DNA from 2 places in the Streptomyces sp. NPDC023527 genome. Region 1 is predicted to be linked to the other one. Evidence: predicted binding sites of a transcription regulator. Region 1 holds the regulator's gene; the other holds the start of a gene.
What was found. Region 1 encodes HspR, which represses chaperone genes until heat shock. Its sites were predicted from a motif close to TTGAGNNNNNNNNNCTCAA; they were not measured.

Region 1 (11,165 bases):
CCGACAGGATCGTCTGGCCGGTCAGGCGAGCACCCCGGTACGTGGCACGCGCGCTCTGGAACCACAGCCAGAGCGTGATCAGCGTGGTCAGGAACGAGGCGATGATGCTGCCCACTCCCAACCAGGAGGTCAGAAGGTCTCGGATCACGTCCCACAGTTGCCACGGGTCGGGCAGGGGGTTCGCGCTCTCGGCGAGGACTGTCACCGGTGGTCTCCAGGAGTGACGGATAGGCGGGATGGATGGGACAGGCGGGAGTACATGGGGATTCTGGCCCCTGGCCCTCTCGGGACGGGGGGAGTCGGTGGATCTCGGGGGCCGGAAGGGCCGGGGCCATCTGGCCCCGGCCCGCCCCGGCCGACAGGCCGGGGCGCTCAGCCCCGGCCGCTGCACGCCTTGCAGTCACCACTGCCCTTGCAGCTGTCGCACTTGCGGCCGCTCCATGCCCCGCGGAATCCGGAGCCCGCAGGTGGTGCACTTCCCGTTGCCCTTGCAGCGCTGGCACATGTCGATCAGTCCTTCCTGGGATGGTGGTCGGCTCGGTGAAGAGGAAAGGGGGCTCAGTACGAACTGGCCCTCTCCCAGCCGCGGGCGCTGTTCAACGAGGCGTAGAAGTAGTGGTTGGGCGCCTTGGAGTAGCCGTCCGGCAGGTGCCGGGCGGTCAGCGCCGGGCTGTACTTGCGGACGATCGCGATCGCCTTGGTGAGGCAGTTGTTCGTGAACAGGGCGTAGCCGTTGTTCTTCATCTTGTCGAAGGTGCGCTGCGCGGCCTTGAGGTCACCGCCGGCGGTGTTGACGCACCGGTACGCGTCGTAACGGGCGAGGTCGATGGGGTGCTTGCCCTTCCTGTCGCCGCGCATCTCCTTCCACGTACCGCCCTCGATCCAGCTGCCGTTGGGGCTGTCGGGGGAGGTGTAGCTGTCTCCTTGGAGGTTCTCGGTGGCGCCCCAGATCCAGTGGTCGGCGTTCCTCGGGTCGCGGACCGCCCAGGCCACGTGTCCGTAGGTCGCGCCCCCGAAGGGGGCCCCTTCCTTGTCCAGGAAGAGACAGGCCCTGCCGCGCGGGGCGGCTTCCGCCTGTGCGGGCAGTGCGACGGGCAGAGCGGCGGCCAGCAGGGCGGTGGCCAGGACGGGCAGCGCCGTGCGCTGACGGGTGGTCTTCTCTCGGGTCACGGGTGTGGATTCCTCTCGTTCCGGTGGTGGTCGGTCCGGCGGTGCCGATACGTTCGGCTGCCGTCGGGACCAAACGTGGCCGACCGACTCGAGCGGGACCACGGATCGCGGAGCAGTGCATGTGGGAGTGCCACTTGCACCGCCGTGAGCTGCGGATTCAGGCGTCGATGTGCAAGAAGAGAGAGGGCCTCGCGGGGTGGGAAGCTCGGATGAGAGCTTGATCGACGAGTTCGGGGACGCGCTGGACGCGTGGGCCGAGGAGGTCAACGCCGCCCGCCTGAGGCTGGGTACGCAGCAACAGCAGCTCGCGCGGAAGCTGAACGAGCGGAGGAAGACCGACCAGTCCCAGGTCTCCAAGTGGCTGAGCGGCCGAAAGATCGTCGCGTCCGGGGGTGCGTCCCTCCCCGGCGCGGGACTCTCCCGGGACGTGGTGTGGGCCTTGGGGCTGCGAGGGGACGCGGCCGAGCGGGTGGTGCACCTCGGTGAACGGGTCGACCGGGCGCAGGCGCTTCTGGAGCGCAGGTATCCGAAGGGCTGGCGGGCCACCGCACGAGCCCACTTCCTGGCCGCCGCGACCTCCGGAAGCACCGCGACCCCCAGCGGCAGCACCCCACCGTCGGACGTCCCGACCACCGCCGCGTCCCCGGCGGACGACGCGCTGCCGGCGGACGACGCGCCCCAGCCGACCACGATCCGTCCCACCGCCGCGATCCGCCGCCACCTGACGCCCGGCAAGGTCCTCGGAGCCGTCGCCGCTGCCGCTCTCCTCATCGGCGGCATCACCGCCGTCGGCCGGCACGTCGGTGAACCCGAGGCCGCGTCCGCCGTCCCTGCCTCCACGGCACCCGCCACGCAGCCGTCGTCCGGCGCGGCGGCCTCCGTCGAGCGGCCCGGACTGGAGAAGGGGACCCTGGGTGAGGACAGCCGGTGCAGCGCCCCGTTCCCGGGACCGGGTGACGTGGTCTGGAGGGTCTGCGCACGGGTGGAGGCCGACCGGGTCTCCTTCGCCCTGAAGATCGTGAACCCTGGTCGTCGGCCGGCGCCGGTCAAGGCTCGCCTGCAGTACGCCCGCGAAAGCGCCTTCCACACCTGCCCGGCGGCACCGGACACCCGGCTGCTGACCATCCCGGCCGGCCGGACCCTCATCACCGAAGCCGGCTGGTGCGCCCTCGCCCGGGCGAACGAGCCTTTCGCCTACCAGGGTGTCGGCTGGGTGCTCGCGGCGGACGCCACCGACGGCTCGTACAAGCTCACTCCCACGGCGCACGTCTACCCGAACCGCGTCATCTGGCAGCCGGACCTGCTGCCCGCCCCGGCATCCCGGCCGTAACCGGCGTCCACCCCGCCCGGGAGCAGACCGTGCGACGCGAAGGGGCCCGGAGAGCGAACTCTCCGGGCCCCTTCCACGAGCTCAGCGACCGGCGGCGTCAGCGCTCGGTATCGCGCCGAGGGCGCCACACCACCAGCGCGCTGGTCTGCTGCACGTCCTGGTACGGAACCAGATCGCGGCGGTACGAGGCGTGGACCGCGGCCTCGCGCTGTTGCATGGCCGTGGCCGCGCCCTCGACCGCGCCCTGGAGTTCGGCGACGCGCGCCTTGAGCGCGGCCACCTGGTTCTCCAGCTCGATGATGCGCTTGATGCCGGCGAGGTTGATGCCCTCGGTCTGGCTGAGTTGCTGGACCTGGCGGAGCAGTTCGATGTCGCGCGCCGAATAGCGGCGGCCGCGGCCGGCCGTGCGGTCGGGGGAGACCAGGCCGAGGCGGTCGTACTGCCGCAGGGTCTGCGGGTGCAGGCCCGACAGCTGGGCGGCGACGGAGATGACGTAGACCGGCGACTCGTCGGTCAGCTCGAACGGCTGTGCCTGCCCAAAGCCTCGTCGTCGGCCGTCCATCTCATGCTCCCTTCGCGGCCTTGAACAGCTCGGCCCTCGGATCCTCGCCCGCCGTCGCGGCGCGGTAGGCCTCCAGGGCCTCCCGTGCCTTGTCGTCGAGCTCCTTGGGTACGGCCACCTCGACGGTGACCAGGAGGTCGCCGCGGGTGCCGTCCTTGCGCACGGCGCCCTTGCCCCGGGCGCGCATCGTACGGCCGTTGGGCGTGCCCGCGGGCAGTTTGAGGGTGACCGGCGGGCCGCCGAGGGTCGGGACCTTCACCTCGGCGCCCAGCGCCGCCTCGGCGTACGAGACGGGCACGGTGACGGTGAGGTTGTCGCCCTTGCGGCCGAAGACCGGGTGGGCGCCGACGTGCACGACGACGTACAGATCACCGCTGGGGCCGCCGCGCTCGCCCGGCGCTCCCTTGCCGCGCAGGCGGATCCGCTGACCGTCGGTGACGCCCGGCGGGATGCGGACCTGCATGGTGCGGGAGGACGTGGCACGGCCGCTGCCCTTGCACGTGTCGCAGGGGTTCTCGGGGATGAGCCCGCGGCCCTTGCAGTCGGGGCAGGGGTCGGTCAGCGAGAAGCCGCCGCCCGAGCCGTGCGAGACCTGGCCGGTGCCGACACAGGTCGGGCAGACCCGAGGCGTACCGTTTTTGTCGCCCGTGCCGGAGCACGCCTTACAGGCCGCCGAGGAGGACATCCGCAGCGGGACCGTGGCCCCGTCGACCGCCTCGATGAAGTTGAGCGACACCTCGGACTCGATGTCCTGGCCGCGGCGCGGCTGGGTGCGGGTGCCGGCGCCCCGGTTGAACAGACCGCCGAAGACGTCGCCGAGACCGCCGCCGAAGCCACCGCCCGCGCCGCCTCCGCCCTGGGCGCCTCCGAAGAGGTCGCCCAGGTCGAAGTTGAACGAACCGCCGGGACCGGCGCCGCCCGGCCCGGGTCGGAAGCCACCGCTCCCGAACAGGGCGCGGGCCTCGTCGTACTCCTTGCGCCGCTTGGGGTCGGCCAGGACGTCATTGGCCTCGGAGATCTCCTTGAAGCGCTCCTCGGCCGAGGCGTCGCCCTTGTTGGCGTCCGGGTGGAACTCGCGGGCGAGCTTCCGGTACGCCTTCTTGATCTCGGCCTCGGTGGCGTCCTTGGGCACGCCGAGGACCTTGTAGTAGTCCTTCTCCACGAAGTCCTTCGTGCTCATCCCCGGCGTCCCTCCTTCCGGTCCCTACGGTCGTTCATCGCGTCAGCCCTGCTCCGGGCCACCGCTCTCCTCGGTCGGCTCGTCGCCCTCGCCGTCGCCCTTCTGGGCGCCCGGCTGGGGCTCGGCCACGGCGACCCGCGCGGGGCGGATCGTCCGCTCGCCGATCCGATACCCCGGCTGCAGAATCTGCACGCACGTGGTCTCGGTGACGTCCGGCGCGTAGGAGTGCATCAGCGCCTCGTGCACCAGCGGGTCGAAGGGCTCGCCCTCCTTGCCGAACTGCTGCAGGCCCATCTTGGCGACGACCGTCTCCAGCGACTCGGCGACGGACTTGAAGCCGCCGACGAGCTCGCCGTGATCACGGGCGCGGCCGATGTCGTCGAGCGTGGGGAGGAGCTCGGACAGGAGGTTCGCGATGGCGATCTCCTTGACCGTGGCCCGGTCCCGCTCCACCCGGCGGCGGTAGTTCTGGTACTCGGCCTGGAGCCGCTGGAGGTCCGCCGTGCGCTCGTTGAGCGCCGACTGGGCCTGGTCCAGCTGTGCCTGGAGCCCTACCTCGACCAGTTCTTCCCCGGTCGGGGCCGGGCCCGCCTGGTCGGCGGACCCGGCACCCTGCGCCGCGTCTTCGGGGGTGGTGGCGTCGGAGGGGACTTCAGGCTTCTCGTTCTCGTCGAAGCCCGGGGTCTCCTCGGTCACGCCGCACCGCCCTTGGGCTTCTCGTCGTCGACGATCTCGGCGTCCACGACGTCGTCCTCGGCCTTGGCGTGGCCGGCACCGTCACCCGCGGCACCCTCGGCGCCGGCGGCACCCTGGGCGGCCTGGGCGGCCTGGGCGTCGGCGTACATCGCCTGGCCGAGCTTCTGGCTGACCGCGGCGACCTTCTCGGTCGCGGTGCGGATCTCGGCCGTGTCCTCGCCCTTGAGCTTTTCCTTCAGCTCGGTGACGGCGGTCTCGACCTCGGTCTTGACGTCGGCCGGGACCTTCTCCTCGTTGTCCTTGAGGAACTTCTCCGTCTGGTAGACGAGCTGCTCGCCCTGGTTACGGGTCTCGGCGGCCTCGCGGCGGCGGTGGTCCTCCTCCGCGTACTGCTCGGCCTCCTGGCGCATCCGGTCGACCTCGTCCTTGGCGAGCGAGGAGCCGCCGGTGACGGTCATCTTCTGCTCCTTGCCCGTGCCGAGGTCCTTCGCGGTCACGTGCATGATGCCGTTGGCGTCGATGTCGAAGGAGACCTCGATCTGCGGGACGCCACGCGGGGCCGGCGGCAGACCGGTCAGCTCGAACATGCCGAGCTTCTTGTTGTACGCCGCGATCTCGCGCTCGCCCTGGTAGACCTGGATCTGCACGGACGGCTGGTTGTCCTCGGCCGTCGTGAAGATCTCGGAGCGCTTGGTCGGGATCGTGGTGTTGCGCTCGATCAGCTTGGTCATGATGCCGCCCTTGGTCTCGATACCGAGGGACAGCGGGGTGACGTCGAGGAGCAGGACGTCCTTGACCTCGCCCTTGAGGACACCGGCCTGGAGCGAGGCGCCGATGGCGACGACCTCGTCCGGGTTGACGCCCTTGTTGGCCTCCTTGCCGCCGGTCAGCTCCTTGACGAGCTCGGCGACGGCCGGCATACGGGTCGAGCCACCGACGAGAACGACGTGGTCGATCTCGGACAGCTGGATGCCCGCGTCCTTGATGACGTTGTGGAACGGGGTCTTGCAGCGGTCGAGGAGGTCCGCGGTCAGCTGCTGGAACTGCGCGCGGGTGAGCTTCTCGTCCAGGTGCAGGGGGCCCTCGGCGGACGCCGTGATGTAGGGCAGGTTGATCGAGGTCTCGGTGGACGAGGACAGCTCGATCTTCGCCTTCTCAGCGGCCTCGCGGAGGCGCTGGAGGGCCATCTTGTCCTTGGACAGGTCGACGCCGTGGCCGTTCTGGAACTGCTTGACCAGGTAGTCGACGACGCGCTGGTCCCAGTCGTCACCACCGAGGTGGTTGTCACCGTTGGTGGCCTTGACCTCGACGACGCCGTCGCCGATCTCCAGCAGCGAGACGTCGAAGGTGCCGCCACCGAGGTCGAAGACGAGGATGGTCTGGTCGTCCTTGTCGAGACCGTAGGCCAGGGCGGCCGCGGTGGGCTCGTTGACGATACGGAGGACGTTCAGACCGGCGATCTCGCCGGCCTCCTTGGTGGCCTGGCGCTCCGAGTCGTTGAAGTACGCCGGGACGGTGATGACCGCGTCGACGACCTTCTCACCCAGGTAGGCCTCGGCGTCACGCTTCAGCTTCTGCAGGATGAAGGCGCTCATCTGCTGCGGGTTGAAGTCCTTGCCATCGATGTTGATCTTCCAGTCAGTGCCCATGTGGCGCTTGACCGAGCGGATCGTCCGATCGACGTTGGTGACTGCCTGGCGCTTGGCGACCTCGCCGACGAGCACCTCGCCGTTCTTCGCGAAGGCGACGACGGACGGCGTGGTCCTGGCGCCCTCGGCGTTGGTGATGACGGTGGGCTCACCGCCTTCGAGAACACTGACGACGGAGTTCGTCGTACCCAGGTCGATGCCGACCGCACGTGCCATGTCGATTCCTCCAGCTGACTTGAGTGGAACAGGCTCAAGGGTGCAACACGGATCCGCCGCTGTCAACGGAGCTGAGTCGAGGCGACTCAACTCTTATGCGGGGCTTATGCGCAGTCGGGCGGCGAGGAGGAGCGTTTCTGCAGTTCAGAGGAGTGTTCCCGGCCGCTCGGCCCCCTCTATCCTGCGGCCCTCGGATCGGGGGATCCGGGAAGGTCCGGAAGGGGGGCAGGCCGTGCCGGAGCTGCCGAACTGGATTCCATGGCTGGGCGGGGCCGTACTGGCGGTCGTCGGCGCCACGGCGAAGAGCTGGTTGGAGGCGAGGCTCAAAGCGGCCGCCGACTTCCTCTACGACCGGCTGGCCGGGAACCCGTTGCTGCGCCGGACGGCGCTCGCCAAGTACATACGCGAGCTGCACGACCGCCACAGCCGATTCGCGGTCTCCTTCCAGGTCGAGGACGCGCTGAGGCTGCCGATGGAGTCGGTGTACGTGCCGCTGCGGTGCGCGGTCCCGTCCTCGCGGCTTCCGGGGGAGGCCGCGGCAACGTTGCAGCGGGAACGGCACAGCGTGGTGCTGGGTGTACCGGGCGCGGGAAAGACGATGCTGCTGCGCCACGAGGCCCTGATGTGGGCGAAGGGGCGGCTCCGGCCGGCCCGGCGGGCGCGTGGCAAGCCACGCGTGGATCTGTCCGACCTCACGGACGTCCCGGTCCTGCTGGAGCTCCACCGGCTGAACAAGAACCCGGACTGGAGCCTGGAGCAGCACATCGCCGACCACTTCGGGCGGCATGAATTCCCCCGGGCGGACAAGTGGGTGGTCCGAGCCCTGGAACGGGGCGACCTGGCCCTGTACTTCGACGGCCTGGACGAGGTGGCGAGCGACCACCGCGACCGGGCCGTGGACCGGATCAAGGACTTCGCGCAGCGGTACGGAGCGTGCCGGATCGTGGTGACCTGCCGCGCCGCCGTCTACGACGGGGGGTTCACCGACCAGTTCCACCAGACGCTGCGCGTGCAGGACTTCGACGAGCACCTCATCCGCCGCTTCCTCGGCGGCTGGCCCTGGCCGGAGGGCCTGGCGGACGACACCGTGGAGCAGTTGCTGGGGGCGTTACGGGACACCCCGCAGCTGATGCCGCTGGCCCGCAATCCGCTGCTGCTGACGATGATCGCTTACCTCTACAGCTATGTGTACGCGGGCACGGACCAGGTGCTGCCGCACACCCGGGCCGACTTCTACAAGCAGGTCGTCGACAACCTGCTCATGGACCGCCGACGCCGCCCGAGGTTCGCGCTCCCTTTGAAGAAGGCGGTACTGCTGGCGCTGGCACTGGCCGCACAGGACGTCCCCTCGGGCAGCCACGACCGCCTCGCCCGGCCCGAATCGGCCGTCCTGGAGACCGTGCGGGCGGTGCTGCGGGCCCAGGCGCGCCCGGAGGACCTGGCCGAGGACGTCCTCCGGGAGATCGTCACCCGAAGCGGCCTGCTGTTGTCCGTGGACAACGGCGAGCGCTACCAGTTCGCCCACCTGACACTCCAGGAGTACGCGGCCGCCTGTGCCCTGGCGGCCGACCCGGAGGGACTGCTGCGCCGCTACCGCGCGGACCCGGCGGCCTGGCGGGAGGCGGTGCGGCTGTGGTGCGGGGTGGAGGCGCGCGACTGCACGGAGGTCGTGCGGACGGTGTACGCGGAGGATGCGCTGCTGGCGTTCCAGTGCCTCGCGGATGCGCTGGTGGTGGATGAGGGGCTGGCCGAGGAGATCATCGGTCACTTTCGCGGGCTGCTGGGGCTGTTGCCGAACGCCGCGGTGACGGCGGCCTTCGGGCTGGTGGCGGCGGACCGGAGGCCCCACGGGGCGCGGGTGTTCGCATTCCTGCGGGAGACCGCGAGGGCGGCGGGACTCTCGTCACGCGCTCTCGCGGCCTGCCGGGCACTGGCCGCGACCAATCTGCCGAGGGCGGCGGAGGCGCTCGCCGAGATGCCGGGGTTCGCCGCGCACGAGGCCCTGGCCTCGATGGGGGACATCGCGGTGCCCGTCCTGAAGCGGCTGGCGGCGGAGGGGAACCAACAGGCGTCCACAGGGCTGTGGAGGATCCGCACACCGAAGGCGGCGCTGGCCCTGAACGAGCTGCTGTGGTCGGAGCGGCCCGTCGACGAGCTCCACCTGTACGCCGCGTATCTGGGCGAGCTGATCAGCGTTCCGGAGATCGAGGAGGAGTTGCGGACCGCACCCGTGGGGTCCGGGCCGAACGGCCGGCTGTGGTGGGTGTGGCGGCCGTTCGCCCATGGGGACGACGGGAACCTGGCGGCGGTCGCGGAGCGCGTCGCCTGGGTTCTCCAGCAGCGCCCACGCCTCCAGAGGGAGGGCGCCTGGGTGCCGTCCTCCCTCGACCCCAGAATCATGGCCGCCCTGAGTGTCGTGGCGTACCCCGCAGCGGCCGGACCGACCGACCACCTTGATCCGATGCCGCGCATCAGCGTGGAGCTGGCCGGATCGCTGATGAGGTATCCCCCGCAACCGAACAACGCCCACCCCGACGCATCGAGCGAATATCCCATCTTCCGGAGTCAGGCCGGCTCGTTCCTGTGGAACGCGCTCCAGGAAGGCACAGAGGAAGAGGAAGTGCTTCTCGACCGGGGCATGCGGCTGCTCCGTGCGGCAGGCATCTCCGAGCGGCGGGCGGCCTTCCTGGCGGCTCTTCCCCCGAGCCTCCGCCTCAGGGCCGTGATCTGCCTCGCCCAGAGCGGCCCCGCCCAGGCCGACGTCTGGGCCCACGCCGACGACGAAGCCGAGCGCGCCCACCTCCACAGCGCGAGCCCACTACGGCGATGGCTGGTGCGAACGGTCTTCCTGGGGCTGCCCGCCGCCGCGATCGTGTACGGCCTGGTGGCGGCCTTCCTCCTGGCACCGGCGCAGGGCCTCTTCACGGCCGTCGGCATTCCCACACTCACGATGGGGGCCCTCGTACTGGGGCTGCGGAGGGAACATAGGGAGGAGAAGATCCGTCTCAGCACCCACCCCGTCCGCCGCCTGCTCCTCCCGGAGCTCCGCCAAGACACCGACAGCCGAGCGCAGCGGTGAGGCTTGCCTGAGCGATACAGATCACCGGCGGTGCGGCTATATCGCGTGCGCGGGAGTGAGTAGTCTCGTACGGACTGGATAAGTTACTAGACAGTAATCCCGCTCTCGCAGGTTCGAGGAGCCGTTCCCATGCAACTCGCCGCGATCATTGTGTCGCTGGTCCTAATCGCGGTCGGCGTAGCGCTGTTCGGCCGCGCCATCGTGCAGATCTACCGCTTCATGCGGCTCGGCCAGCCCGTGCCCGCCGGTAGCCGCACCGATGACCCCGCGCGGCGCACCGTCACCGTGGCCAAGGAGTTCCTCGGCCACACGCGGATGAACCGCTGGGGCATCGTCGGCGTCGCGCACTGGTTCGTGGCGGTGGGCTTCTTCTCGCTGCTGCTGACGATCGTCAACGCCATCGGTCAGCTCTTCAAGGCCGACTGGCTCCTGCCGATCATCGGCGAATGGGCCCCGTACAACGTCTTCGTCGAGTTCCTCGGCACGATGACCGCGCTCGGCATCCTGACCCTGATCGTCATCCGGCAGCTGAACCGGCCGGGCGACCCGGGCCGCAAGTCCCGCTTCGCCGGCTCCAACACCGGCCAGGCGTACTTCGTCGAGGCCGTCATCCTCATCGTCGGCGTCTGCATCTTCATGCTGCACGCGCTCGAAGGCGCCCAGCACCACGTGGACGGCTACGAGGCCTCGTTCTTCGTCTCGTACCCGGTCGTCTCGTGGCTGGAGGGGATGGACGTCGCAACGCTCCAGAACCTCACGTACTTCTTCGCGGGCCTGAAGATCGCGACGTCCTTCATCTGGATGATCACGGTCGCGCTGAAGACGGACATGGGCGTCGCCTGGCACCGCTTCCTCGCCTTCCCGAACATCTGGTTCAAGCGCGAGGCGAGCGGCGACGTCGCCCTCGGCGCGCTCCCGCCGATGGTCAGCGAGGGCAAGCCGATCGACTTCGAGGACCCGGGCGAGGACGACCAGTTCGGTGTCTCCCAGATCGAGCACTTCTCCTGGAAGGGCCTGCTCGACTTCTCCACCTGCACCGAGTGCGGCCGCTGCCAGTCGCAGTGCCCCGCCTGGAACACCGGCAAGCCGCTGTCGCCGAAGCTGCTGATCATGGCGCTGCGCGACCACGCGCACGCCAAGGCGCCCTACCTGCTCGCGGGCGGCGGCAAGAACGCCGAGGGCGAGGAGAAGGCCACCGAGGAGCAGCTCAAGGACGTTCCGGCGGCGGCGATCGCCGAGGCCGAGCGCCCGCTGATCGGCACCCTGGAGGAGAACGGCGTCAT
Region 2 (11,165 bases), on a different contig from region 1:
CGTCCGCCGCGAACTGCCACAGCTTGGGCATCGACTCATTGCGGTACTTCGTGTCCGGCAGGGCGGCGGTGACCGTCACCGCGCTCTCGGAGGCCGTGAGGTCGTAGGGGAAGAGCGCGCCCTCGCCGGTCTCCTTGCTGAGGTCGGTCACGCCCGTGCCGTCGAGGTTGGCGCGGCGCACCGCCATCTGGCCCGCGTCGCTGCCGACCTCGTCGACCAGCCAGAAGACGTGGGTGCCGTTGATGCCGGTCTGGCCGACGGCCTCGGGGCTGCTCTTCTGCCCCATCAGCGTCGTCTTGCCGGTCTTGAGGTCGAGCACCTCGGTGCCCATCACGTACTGGTCGCCCTGGGGGTAGAGCTTGGCGTACGCGATCCGGCCGCCGGAGAGCGACGGCAGGGCCGTCCCCAGTTCGTAGCGGCCGCCGTCCACCCAGGTCGGGTCCTTGTCGCCGGTGCGCAGATAGCCCACGTGACGGCTGCCGAGCTTGTCCATCGTCTCCAGGACGACGACGTCGCCCTCGACCCGCAGGCCGCTCACACCGGTGGTGCTGGTGTAGAGCTTCTTCGTCGGACCGCCCGCGAGCGGCCGGGACAGGACGTCCACGCTCGCCGGGCCGAACGCCGCCCACACCACGGTCTTGCCGTCGGTGGCCGGGTAGACGTGGAAGCGCCCGTCGTTGGGGCTGATCAGCTTGCGCTCGCCCTTGCCGTCCGTGCGGCCGGCCCAGACCGAGTACGGCTCGGAGCCGTCGTCGTTGGACTTCGACGCCACGTACCAGCCGCCGCCCGCGCCCACGCCCGTGTTGGCGGTGTTGAGCCTGGCGGAGAGCAGGTCGGTGTCGACGCCGAGGGCCTGCTCCCAGTTGGTGACGATGCCGTGGGCGTTGAAGGACCGCTTGACGACGTTCAGGTCCTTCGCCGACACCTTCAGCGCCTTGGCGGCGGCGATGACCGCGTCACGGCCCTCGGTGAAGCCGTCGAGCGGGGTCATGTACTCGGTCAGCGCCTTGTAGGCGATCCTGTCCGCGAGCGTCCGGCCGAGGTCCTCGCGGATGTCCCACAGGGCGCCGGAGAAGATCGTGGAGTTCAGGTGCACGCCGCCGTTGTCGGCGCCGAAGCCGACGCCCAGGAAGTTCTTGGAGGTCGTCGCGCCGTCGTTGAGGTTGCGGAAGGCGCACTCGGCCGGGGACTTCGTACGGCAGAGGTTCTCGCCGAGGAGGCCCGCCTTCGGGTCGTCCATGGCCATGCCGGCGGCGTCCGTGTCGATGGCGTTGCCGAAGTAGTCGGCGATCGCCTCGTTCAGGGCGCCGGACTGGCCGGCGTAGACGAGGTTGGCGGAGTGCTCGACGACACCGTGCGTCATCTCGTGGCCGACGACGTCGAGGTCGGCGGAGAGCGTCTTGTACTCGCTGTCGCCGCCGCCGTACACCATCTTGGTGCCGTCCCAGAAGGCGTTGACGTACGCGTCGCCGAACTCGGTCACGCCGACGAGGGAGTTGAGTGCCATGCCCCGGCCGTCCAGGCTGTTCCGGCCGTGGACCTTCTTGTAGTAGTCGAAGACCTTGCCCGCGGCCCAGTGCGCGTCGACCGCGCCGGCGTCGGTGGCGTCCTTGCCGAAGTTCGGGCCCGCCGAGCCGAACGTCCTGATGCCCTCCGGCCAGCGGCCGGACGCCTCGCTGACGTCCTTGCCGCGCGCGTCCCAGGTGGAGATGAGGTTCTTGCTGCTGTCCCACATCCGGGCGTAGTCGGTCATGACGTACTCGTTGCGGGCGGTGTCCTTGTACAGGCCCAGCTCCACGGTGGTGCCGTCGTACGTGACGCCCGACCCGGTGATGCCGGGGCTCACGTCACCGTCGGCCTTGCCCTTGGCGGCCTTCGCCGCGGCCTCGGAGGAGCTCCTGGCGGCCTTCTTGGCGTCGGGGGCCGCCCCGGACTTGCCGAAGGACTTGATGCCGCTGTACTGCAGGACCGGGAAGCCGGCCTTGGCGTCGATGTAGACCTCGCGCAGCACGGGCCGGCCGGTGGCCGGGTCGGTGCCGCGGACGGTGACGTGGTGGGTGAGCACACCGGCGCCCTTGGGCAGCACGACCAGGCCGCGCGAGGTGCCGGTCAGCGCCTGCGCGGCCTTCGACGCGACGCCCTGCTTCGCCGGGATGTCGCTCTTGTCGAGCCGGCTGCCGCCGATGTCGCGGAGGGTGGCGGTGACGGCCCGCTGGACGGCGAGCTCCGCGCCGATCTCGTCCTTCGTGTCGGCCTTCAGGCCGGTGAAGTACTTGCCGGAGGTGCCGGTGACGACCCGCTTGCCGTCCTTCTTCTCCATGCGGACGACGTACTGTCCGCCGAGGACGTCCACGCCGCGGTGCTTCTGCTGGAGCCGTACGGTCTCGCCCGTACCGGCGTTCACCGTCTGCACGGGCCTCAGGTCGCGCCCCGGGTCGGCGATGCGGTAGCGGCTCTGCTTACCGGCGAGGTGGCCGCGGGCGGCGTCGGCCGCGCTGCCGCCGGGCTGCGCGGCCTCCCGGATGCCGTCCACGAGGGCGGGGGTGGAAGTGCCCCGCCCCGGGATCACATCGGCGCCGCTCTTGGCGGGGCCGTCCGCCGCGTGCGCGGGCATCGCGGACACGACAAGGGCGGCGGCGCCCAACAGCGCCGCCGCCCCTGCTATTCCGTTTTTGGTGCCGGGTCTTCCTGAACGTGCTCTGGGCTTACGCAAGGTTCCCCCTCCGTACCTGCCGGAACATCTGTGGTCGGAGGTCATGCAAGCGGCGGGGCGGGAGGGGATCAATGGGGCGTCGTGGCCCATGGACGGCTTTCGGCCGAATGGGGCACGCGTTCAGTCGCGGAGGAAGTCCTCGGTGGCGAGGGTCAGGCCGACGACGGTGTCGGTGAGGTCGATGGGGTCACCGAACTTGATCGCCGGACCGCAGCGATAGGTGCCGTCCTTGGGCTCCGTGAAGAGCTGGCACCGGCCGACGTACGGATCCACGATGAGGTAGACGGGCACCTCTGCCAGGGCATAGGCATCCCTCTTCGGGCCGTAGTCGTTCCGCGCGGTCTCCTTGGAGATCACCTCGGCGATGAACTCGATGTCCCCGTACTGCCAGCGACCCTTCGCGTCCTTGACCGCCCCCTCCTTCAGCGCGACCACATCGCAGGCGAAGCCGTTCAGATGGCCGGGGAAGTCGATGCGGACGTCGGATTTGACGCGCCGCCTGGGGTACTTGGTTCGCAGCTGGTCGTAGATGTCAGCGATGATGTCCCAGTGGTTGTCCCGTTGCGGCGACTTGTAGATAGCCCCCTCGACGATCTCGACCTTGTAGCCCTCGGGGACGGGCATCCGCTCCAGCCTGTCGAACATCCCGTCCAGGCTGAGCTCGTCGCTGTCGGCCATCACTATCCTGTCGGTCAGTTAGATGGTCATCCTGCGCTCCTCCCCGCCGCACACGTTTGCGTGCAGCCGGGTAGTGCAACGATACGTACGCCAAACGGGCACGCGCCCGTACCGCGCCCGCGTGTTCACCCCAGCTTCGCCGCCGCGCTCCGTATCGCCTCGCGGATGCGGAAGTACGTACCGCACCGGCACACGTTGGCGATCGCGTCGATGTCGGCGTCCGTCGGGTTCTTCGTGCGCTTCAGGAGGGCGACGGCGGCCATGATCTGGCCGGGCTGGCAGTAGCCGCACTGGGCGACGTCCTGCTCCAGCCACGCCTCCTGGACGGGGTGCAGCCGGTCGCCGTCGGCGAGGCCCTCGATGGTCGTGACCTCACGGCCCGCCGCCTCCGCGACCGGCACGACGCACGGCCTGACGGCCTCGCCGTCCAGGTGGCTGGTGCACGCCTTGCAGACGTCGATCCCACAGCCGTACTTCGGGCCCCGGATGCCCAGCAGGTCGCGCAGCGCCCACAGCAGGGGCAGGTCGTCGGGGGCGTCGACGGTGACGGACCGGCCGTTGACGGTGAAGGTGTGCGAGGGCACGGAGGGGCTCCAGGGATTCAGCGCGGGAAGGGGGTGAAGTCGACGTCGAAGTTGACCGGAAAGCGCCGGGGGCGCGTGCCGGTGGCACGGGCGTACGCGTTGGCGATCGCCCCGACCGCGGCCGGGACCCCCAGTTCCCCGGCGCCGCCCGGCTCCCCGGCGGCCGGCATGACGAAGATCCGCACCTCCGGCGGGGAGTCCTTCTGGCGCGCGTAGTGGAACTGCGAGTAACTGCCCTCCAGCGGCAGCCCGTTGTCGATGTGCAGTCCGGCGCTGAGGGTCGTGGAGATGGCGTCCGTCAGGCCGCCGAGCAGCTGCGCCTCCAGCCCCCTCGGGTTGACCGGCCGCCCGACATCGGCCGCGATCAACGCCTTGGTGACGCGCGGGCGCTTGGGATCGGTCGCGTCGAGCTCGACGAGGCAGGCCGTACGGGACTTGTACTCCTCGTGGAAGCCGACGCCTTGCGCGTGCCCTGCGGGCATCGACCGGCCCCACCGGCCCTCGCTCGCGACCTTGTCGAGCACCGCGCGCTGCGACCGGTTCTTCAGGACCGCGCGGCGGAACTCCACCGGGTCCTGCCCGAGCGTCGCGGCCAGCTCGTCGACGAGGATCTCCTCCGCGCCGCGCGCGTTCGCCGAGTACACCGACCGCCAGGACGCGGTGGGCATCTTCAGCGGCACCTCGGTCAGGTGCTGGGTGGTGACGCCGAAGTGGTAGGGGCATTTGACGGTGGTGTGGAACAGCGTCTGGGCGAACGTGCCGTTGCCGATGCCGCCGGGCAGCTTGGTGACGGTCGCGGTGAGGATCTCGCCGAGGCCGTGCCGGAAGTCGGTCTCGACGGCGGCCACCCGGTGGTCGAAGCCGATCACGCGGCCCAGCGCGTAGGCGGCCCGGAGCCGGTGGTGGGTGGCGGGCCGCATCCGGCCGTGCCGGGTGTCGTCGATCCGCGACCACATCAACCGCACCGGCCGCCCGGCGGCCTTGGACACCCGGGCGGCCTCCAGCGCCGCGTCGAAGAACAGCCGCCGCCCGAACGAGCCGCCCGCCTGCACCACGTGGACGGTGACCTTGTCCACGGGCAGCCCCAGCTCCTTGGCGATCGTCTGCTGGGCGACGATCGGCGCCTTCAGCCCGGACCAGACCGTCGCCCTGTCGGAACGTACGTCCGCGACGGCCGAGTTGGTCTCCAGCGGCGCGTGGCTCACGAACGCGAAGTCGAACTCCGCGTCGAGGTGCCGGGTCAGAGGCGGCAGGTCCACCAGGGGTGCGGCCGCCGCCTTCAGCTTCGCGCGGATGTCGGCGTCGGAGAGGCCGTCGACGGTCCCGGCGCCCCAGGTCACGTCGAGGGCGTTCTTGGCGTTCAGGGCCTGACCGAAGGTCTCGGCCACGACTGCCACGCCGGTGGGTATCGCGACGACGTCGAGGACGCCGGGCATGGCCCGGACGGCGGCCTCGTTCCGTACCGCCCGCACCGTGCCGCCCAGGGTTGGCGGCCGGCGGACCATGCACGGCTTGGCGCCGGGCACGTCCAGGTCCAGGGTGTACCGCTGCCCGCCGGTGACCATCGCCCGGGCGTCGATACGGGAAGTGGGGGTGGAGACGAGGGTGTGCGCGGACTCCGGCTTGGGCCGGGCGGTGACCGCGCCGAGGTCCCGCGAGGCGGCCGCCGCGGCGAGGGAGGCGTACGAGGCACTGCGCCCGTCCGGCGCGACGACGGCACCCTCCCGCGTGCGCAGCCCGCCGTCCGCCACGCCCCACCGCCTGGCGGCGGCGCGCACCAGCCGCGCGCGGGCGGCGGCCGCGGTGTGCCGGACCGGGTCGTAGAGCGAGCGGATGGAGTTGGAGCTGCCGGTGAACTGTCCGAACAGCAACTCCGGGCGCGCGTCCTCCAGTTGGATCCTCACCTGCGCGAGGGGTATGTCCAGCTCCTCGGCGACCAGCATCGCCACGGCCGTGGTCAGGCCCTGGCCGACCTCTTCCCTCGGCAGCCGGAACGTCACCGAGCCGTCCTCGCCGACGGTCAGGACCAGCATGTGGGCGGTGGGCGCGCCGGCGAGGATCAGTACGTCGCCGAGGTCGACGAGGTCGGCGGTGGCCGGAAGGCCGGGCACGGGCGCCCCGGCGGCGACGGCCGGGGCGGCTTCCGCCGGGCCGAGGCCGGTGGCGACGGCGAGGGTCGGCGCCGCGACCAGGCAGGTGAGGAAGTCGCGCCTGCTGCGCTCCGCGTCCGCCATGAGTGCTCCGTCCTCGCCGGCCCGCCACCGACGCCGGACACCCCACTGATCATTACCAGTGGGTAGCCACGGGACAAGGGCCTGTCCGGCCACTCCCGCTCCTGGTGAGAGAGGTCCGGGCACGTTCCCCGCGAACGCCGGAGCCGGCGGCCCCCGGCCGCCGGCTCCGTCCCCGCGCCCCCGCCGCTACGCCGCGACCGGCACCTCCGCCGAGGTCGAGGCCGACGCCGGCTGGAGCGCCAGCTCCAGCACCTGGCGGACGTCCGACACCGGGTGGACGTCCAGCTTCGAGAGGACCTCCGCCGGCACGTCGTCCAGGTCCGGCTCGTTCCGCTTGGGGATGACGACCGTGGTGATCCCGGCGCGGTGGGCCGCCAGCAGCTTCTGCTTGACGCCGCCGATGGGCAGCACGCGGCCCGTCAGGGACACCTCGCCCGTCATGGCGACGTCCGGGCGGACCTGACGGCCGGACAGCAGGGAGGCCAGGGCCGTCGTCATCGTGACGCCCGCGCTCGGGCCGTCCTTGGGGACCGCGCCGGCCGGGACGTGCAGGTGGATGCCGCGCTCCTTGAAGTCGCCGACGGGCAGCTCCAGTTCGGCTCCGTGGGAGCGCAGGAAGGACAGCGCGATCTGCGCCGACTCCTTCATGACGTCGCCCAGCTGGCCGGTCAGGGTCAGGCCCGCGCCGCCCGTCTCCGGGTCGGCCAGCGACGCCTCGACGAAGAGCACGTCACCGCCCGCGCCCGTGACCGCGAGGCCCGTCGCCACGCCCGGCACCGACGTGCGGCGCTCGGCCGGGTCCTGCGCGGACTCGGGGGTGTGGTGCGGGCGGCCGATCAGCGCCCGCAGGTCGTCGGCGCCGAGGGTCACCGGCAGTTCGCGCTCGCCGAGTTCGTGCTGGGCGGCCACCTTGCGCAGCAGCCGGGCCAGGGCGCGCTCCAGGGTCCGTACGCCCGCTTCCCGGGTGTACTCGCCCGCGAGCTTGCGCAGGGACGCCTCCTCGACGACCACCTCGCCGCTCTCCAGGCCCGCGCGCTCCAGCTGCCGGGGCAGCAGGTGGTCGCGGGCGATGACGACCTTCTCGTCCTCGGTGTAGCCGTCGAGACGGACGAGTTCCATGCGGTCCAGGAGGGGTTCGGGGATCGACTCCAGGACGTTGGCCGTCGCGAGGAAGACCACGTCCGACAGGTCCAGCTCGACCTCCAGGTAGTGGTCCCGGAAGGTGTGGTTCTGCGCCGGGTCCAGGACCTCCAGCAGGGCCGCCGCCGGGTCGCCGCGGAAGTCGGAGCCGACCTTGTCGATCTCGTCGAGGAGGACGACCGGGTTCATCGAACCGGCCTCCTTGATCGCCCGTACGATCCGGCCGGGCAGCGCGCCCACGTAGGTGCGGCGGTGGCCGCGGATCTCGGCCTCGTCCCGGACGCCGCCGAGGGCGACCCGGACGAACTCGCGGCCCATGGCACGGGCCACCGACTCCCCCAGGGACGTCTTCCCGACACCGGGCGGGCCGACGAGCGCGAGCACCGCGCCCCCGCGCCGCCCGCCGACCACGCCCAGCCCCCGGTCGGCGCGCCGCTTGCGCACCGCCAGGTATTCGGTGATCCGTTCCTTGACGTCCGCCAGGCCCGCGTGGTCGGCGTCGAGCACGGTGCGGGCGCCGGGGATGTCGTACGCGTCCTCGGTGCGCTCGTTCCACGGCATCTCCAGGACCGTGTCGAGCCAGGTGCGGATCCAGCCGCTCTCGGGGCTCTGGTCGGAGGCGCGTTCGAGCTTGTCGACCTCCTTGAGGGCGGCTTCCCGCACCTTCCGGGGAAGGTCCGCGGCCTCGACGCGGGAGCGGTAGTCGTCGGTCTCGCTGTCGGGGTCGCCGTTGAGCTCGGCGAGCTCCTTGCGGACGGCCTCCAGCTGGCGGCGCAGGAGGAATTCGCGCTGCTGCTTGTCCACGCCTTCCTGGACGTCCTTGGCGATGGACTCGGCGACGTCCTGCTCGGCGAGGTGGTCGCCCAGCCACTTCACGGCGAGCTTGAGGCGGGCCACCGGGTCGGCGGTCTCCAGGAGCTCGACGCGCTGGGTGACGGTGAGGAAGGGCGAGTAGCCGGAGTTGTCGGCGAGCTGGGAGACGTCGTCGATCTGCTGGACGCGGTCCACGACCTGCCAGGCGCCGCGCTTGCGGAGCCAGCTGGTGGCCAGCGCCTTGTACTCCTTCATCAGCTCGGTGACGGCACCGGGGAGCGGGTCGGGCGCGGTGTCCTCGATGCGGGTGCCCTCGACCCACAGGGCGGCGCCGGGTCCGGTCGTACCGGCCCCGATCCGCACCCGGGCGAGCCCGCGGATGAGGGCGCCGGGGTCGCCGTCGGAGAGCCGTCCGACCTGCTCGACGCGACCGAGCGTGCCGGTCCCCGCATACGCGCCCTCGACCCGGGGCACAAGCAGCACCTGCGGCTTGTTGTCCCCGGTGGCGGCGGCCTGGGCGGCCTCGACCGCGGCCCGTACCTCGGCATCGGAGAGGTCCAGGGGGACCACCATGCCGGGCAGCACCACCTCGTCGTCGAGGGGCAGTACGGGCAGGGTGAGCGGTGTGGACGTGAAAGCCATGATCTCCCCTTCGGCAGGCAAGTTGAGCTACACCGACTCAATGCTTGTCCGCGTCCGGATGTTCCCCCGCCCGCGTTCGCTCTGAGCGATCACCGACGGGAGGGACAGGAGAGCGTCAGGCCGCGCCCGGAAACGCCTTCCGGTAGTCCGAGGGCGACACGCCGAAGTGCTGCGCGAAGTGGCGGCGCAGATTGGTCGCGGTACCCAGGCCGCTGCGCTCGCCGATCCGCTCGATGGACAGGTCGGTCGCCTCCAGCAGCGCCTGGGCGTGCGCGAGCCGCCTGCTCAGGAGCCACTTCAGCGGGGTGGTGCCGGTGGCCGCGTGCAGGCGCCGGAAGAAGGTGCGCGGGCTCATCCCGGCGCGCGCGGCCAGCTCCTCGACGGTCAGCGGCCGGTCGAGGTTCTCGGTGGCCCACTGGAGTACGGGCGCGAGCCCGTCGTCGCCGGCCGGGGGTACCGGCACCTCGACGAACTGCGCCTGGCCGCCGGGGCGGTGCGCGGGGACGACCAGGCGGCGGGCGAGCTGGTTGGCAACGTGCGCGCCCAGGTCGTGGCGGACCAGGTGCAGACACAGATCGAGCCCCGCGGTGACCCCGGCGCTGGTGAGGACATCGCCGTCGTCCACGTAGAGCACCGAGTCGTCCACGTCGACCTTCGGGTGGCGGCGGGCGAGCTCCTCGGTGTGCATCCAGTGGCACGTGGCCCGGCGGCCGTCGAGGATCCCCGCCTCGGCCAGCGCGAAGGCCCCGGCGCACAGGGAGACCATGCGGGCGCCGGAGTCGGCGGCGGCCCGCAGCGCGGTGAGCAGCTCCGGCGGCAGCTCCCGGCCGCCGTCGACGCACGCCTCCGGCACCGAGGGGACGATCACCGTGTCCGCGCCGGCCAGGCCCTCCAGGCCGTACGGGGTGCGCAGCCCGAAGCCGGTCGGGGACGGGTCCCCGGGCCCGCCCGCCGCGCACAACCGCAGGTCGTACCAGGGGTCGGCCAGGTCGAGGTGCGGGATGCCGAAGACCGTGCAGACGACCCCCAGCTCGTACAGGTCCCAGAACGGGACATCGTCGTCGATCACTGCCACGGCCACGGAACCAGCGCTCATGGCGGCCAGCCTATTGGCACGAATCGTTCGAGGCTCGGCAGTCCTGCCACTGTCGGGCCCCGCCGACCGGTGCGAGCGTGGTCCTCACTTGATCAACTTCCTGTGCGACAACGAGGAGCACCCATGACTGTCACCGTTCTCGGCCTCGGCCGGATGGGCACGGCCCTGGCCGGCGCCTTTCTGGCGGCCGGGCACCCGACCACCGTCTGGAACCGCTCGGCCGCCAAGGCCGACGCCCTCGTCGGGCGCGGAGCCGTCCGCGCGGGGTCGGCCCGCGAGGCCGTGGCGGCGAGCGAGCTGGTCGTGGTCTGTGTGACGACGTACGACGACGTCCACGCCGTCCTGGACCCGGCGGCCGACGCGCTGGCGGGCCGGACGCTGGTCAACCTGACCTCCGGGTCGCCCGAGCAGGCCCGCGAGACGGCCGCCTGGGCCGCCGGGCACGGCGCGGACTATCTGGACGGCGGGATCATGACGACCCCGCCCGGCATCGGGGACCCCGCCTTCATGCTGCTCTGCGCCGGCTCCCCGGCCGCCTTCGCCGCCCACCGGGCCACCCTGGCGAGCCTCGGGGACCCGGTGGACCTCGGCACCGACCCGGGCCTCGCGTCCCTGTACGACACGGCGCTGCTCGGCCTGATGTGGGCGGCCCTCGGCGGCTGGCTGCACGGCGTGGCGCTGACCGGCGCCGACCGGGTGGACGCGGCGGCGTTCACCCCGGTCGCCGTCCGCTGGCTGACGGCCGTCTCGGGGTTCATGAGCACGTACGCGCCCCAGATCGACGCGGGCCACTACCCCGGCGACGACGCCACCCTCGACATCCACCTCGCGACGATGGACCACCTCGTCCACGCCAGTGAGGCGCGCGGCCTGGACATGGAGCTGCCGGCGCTGTTCAAGAGGTTCACCGAGCGGGCGGTGGCGGCAGGCCACGGCGGGGACAGCTACGCGCGCCTGATCGAGGTCGTACGGAGCGGGGGCGGCGCGTGAGCCCCACCCCGAAGGAATGGTCCGCGCTGGTCACCGAGGCCGCCGGGCTCGGCACCGCCGCGCTCGCGGCGGGCGGGGAGCCCGACTGGTCGCGGCCCGCCGGTGACCTCGACTGGGCCTGTCACGCGACCCTCGACCACCTGGCCCTGGGCCTCGTCGGCTACGCCGGGCTGCTCACCGCCCGGCCCACCGACCGGTACATCGCGCTCTTCGCCTCGCTGGACCCCGAAGCGCCGCTCTCAGCGCGCCTGGAGGGCATCCGCATCGCTGCCGCG

Region 2: a site for HspR is predicted at 8,827-8,845, ahead of lon (endopeptidase La). Genes of this name have one in related genera too.

Annotation. Positions count from the first base shown of each region.
Region 1 covers NZ_JBVHJJ010000001.1:643,466-654,630, reverse strand. The annotation lists gene ACZ303_RS03005 (hypothetical protein) at 1-205, opposite strand, end outside; gene ACZ303_RS03000 (Tat pathway signal protein) at 559-1,170, opposite strand; gene ACZ303_RS02995 (helix-turn-helix domain-containing protein) at 1,388-2,500, shown strand; gene ACZ303_RS02990 (heat shock protein transcriptional repressor HspR) at 2,598-3,062, opposite strand; gene dnaJ (molecular chaperone DnaJ) at 3,064-4,242, opposite strand; gene grpE (nucleotide exchange factor GrpE) at 4,285-4,938, opposite strand; gene dnaK (molecular chaperone DnaK) at 4,935-6,803, opposite strand; gene ACZ303_RS02970 (NACHT domain-containing protein) at 7,036-9,882, shown strand; gene ACZ303_RS02965 ((Fe-S)-binding protein) at 10,012-11,165, shown strand, end outside.
Region 2 covers NZ_JBVHJJ010000004.1:427,288-438,452, forward strand. The annotation lists gene ACZ303_RS11060 (M4 family metallopeptidase) at 1-2,614, opposite strand, end outside; gene ACZ303_RS11065 (Uma2 family endonuclease) at 2,834-3,391, opposite strand; gene ACZ303_RS11070 ((2Fe-2S)-binding protein) at 3,517-3,975, opposite strand; gene ACZ303_RS11075 (xanthine dehydrogenase family protein molybdopterin-binding subunit) at 3,993-6,209, opposite strand; gene lon (endopeptidase La) at 6,396-8,804, opposite strand; gene ACZ303_RS11085 (GlxA family transcriptional regulator) at 8,920-9,900, opposite strand; gene ACZ303_RS11090 (NAD(P)-dependent oxidoreductase) at 10,024-10,890, shown strand; partial or broken gene ACZ303_RS11095 (maleylpyruvate isomerase N-terminal domain-containing protein) at 10,887-11,165, shown strand, end outside; gene ACZ303_RS11100 (rhomboid-like protein) at 11,130-11,165, opposite strand, start outside.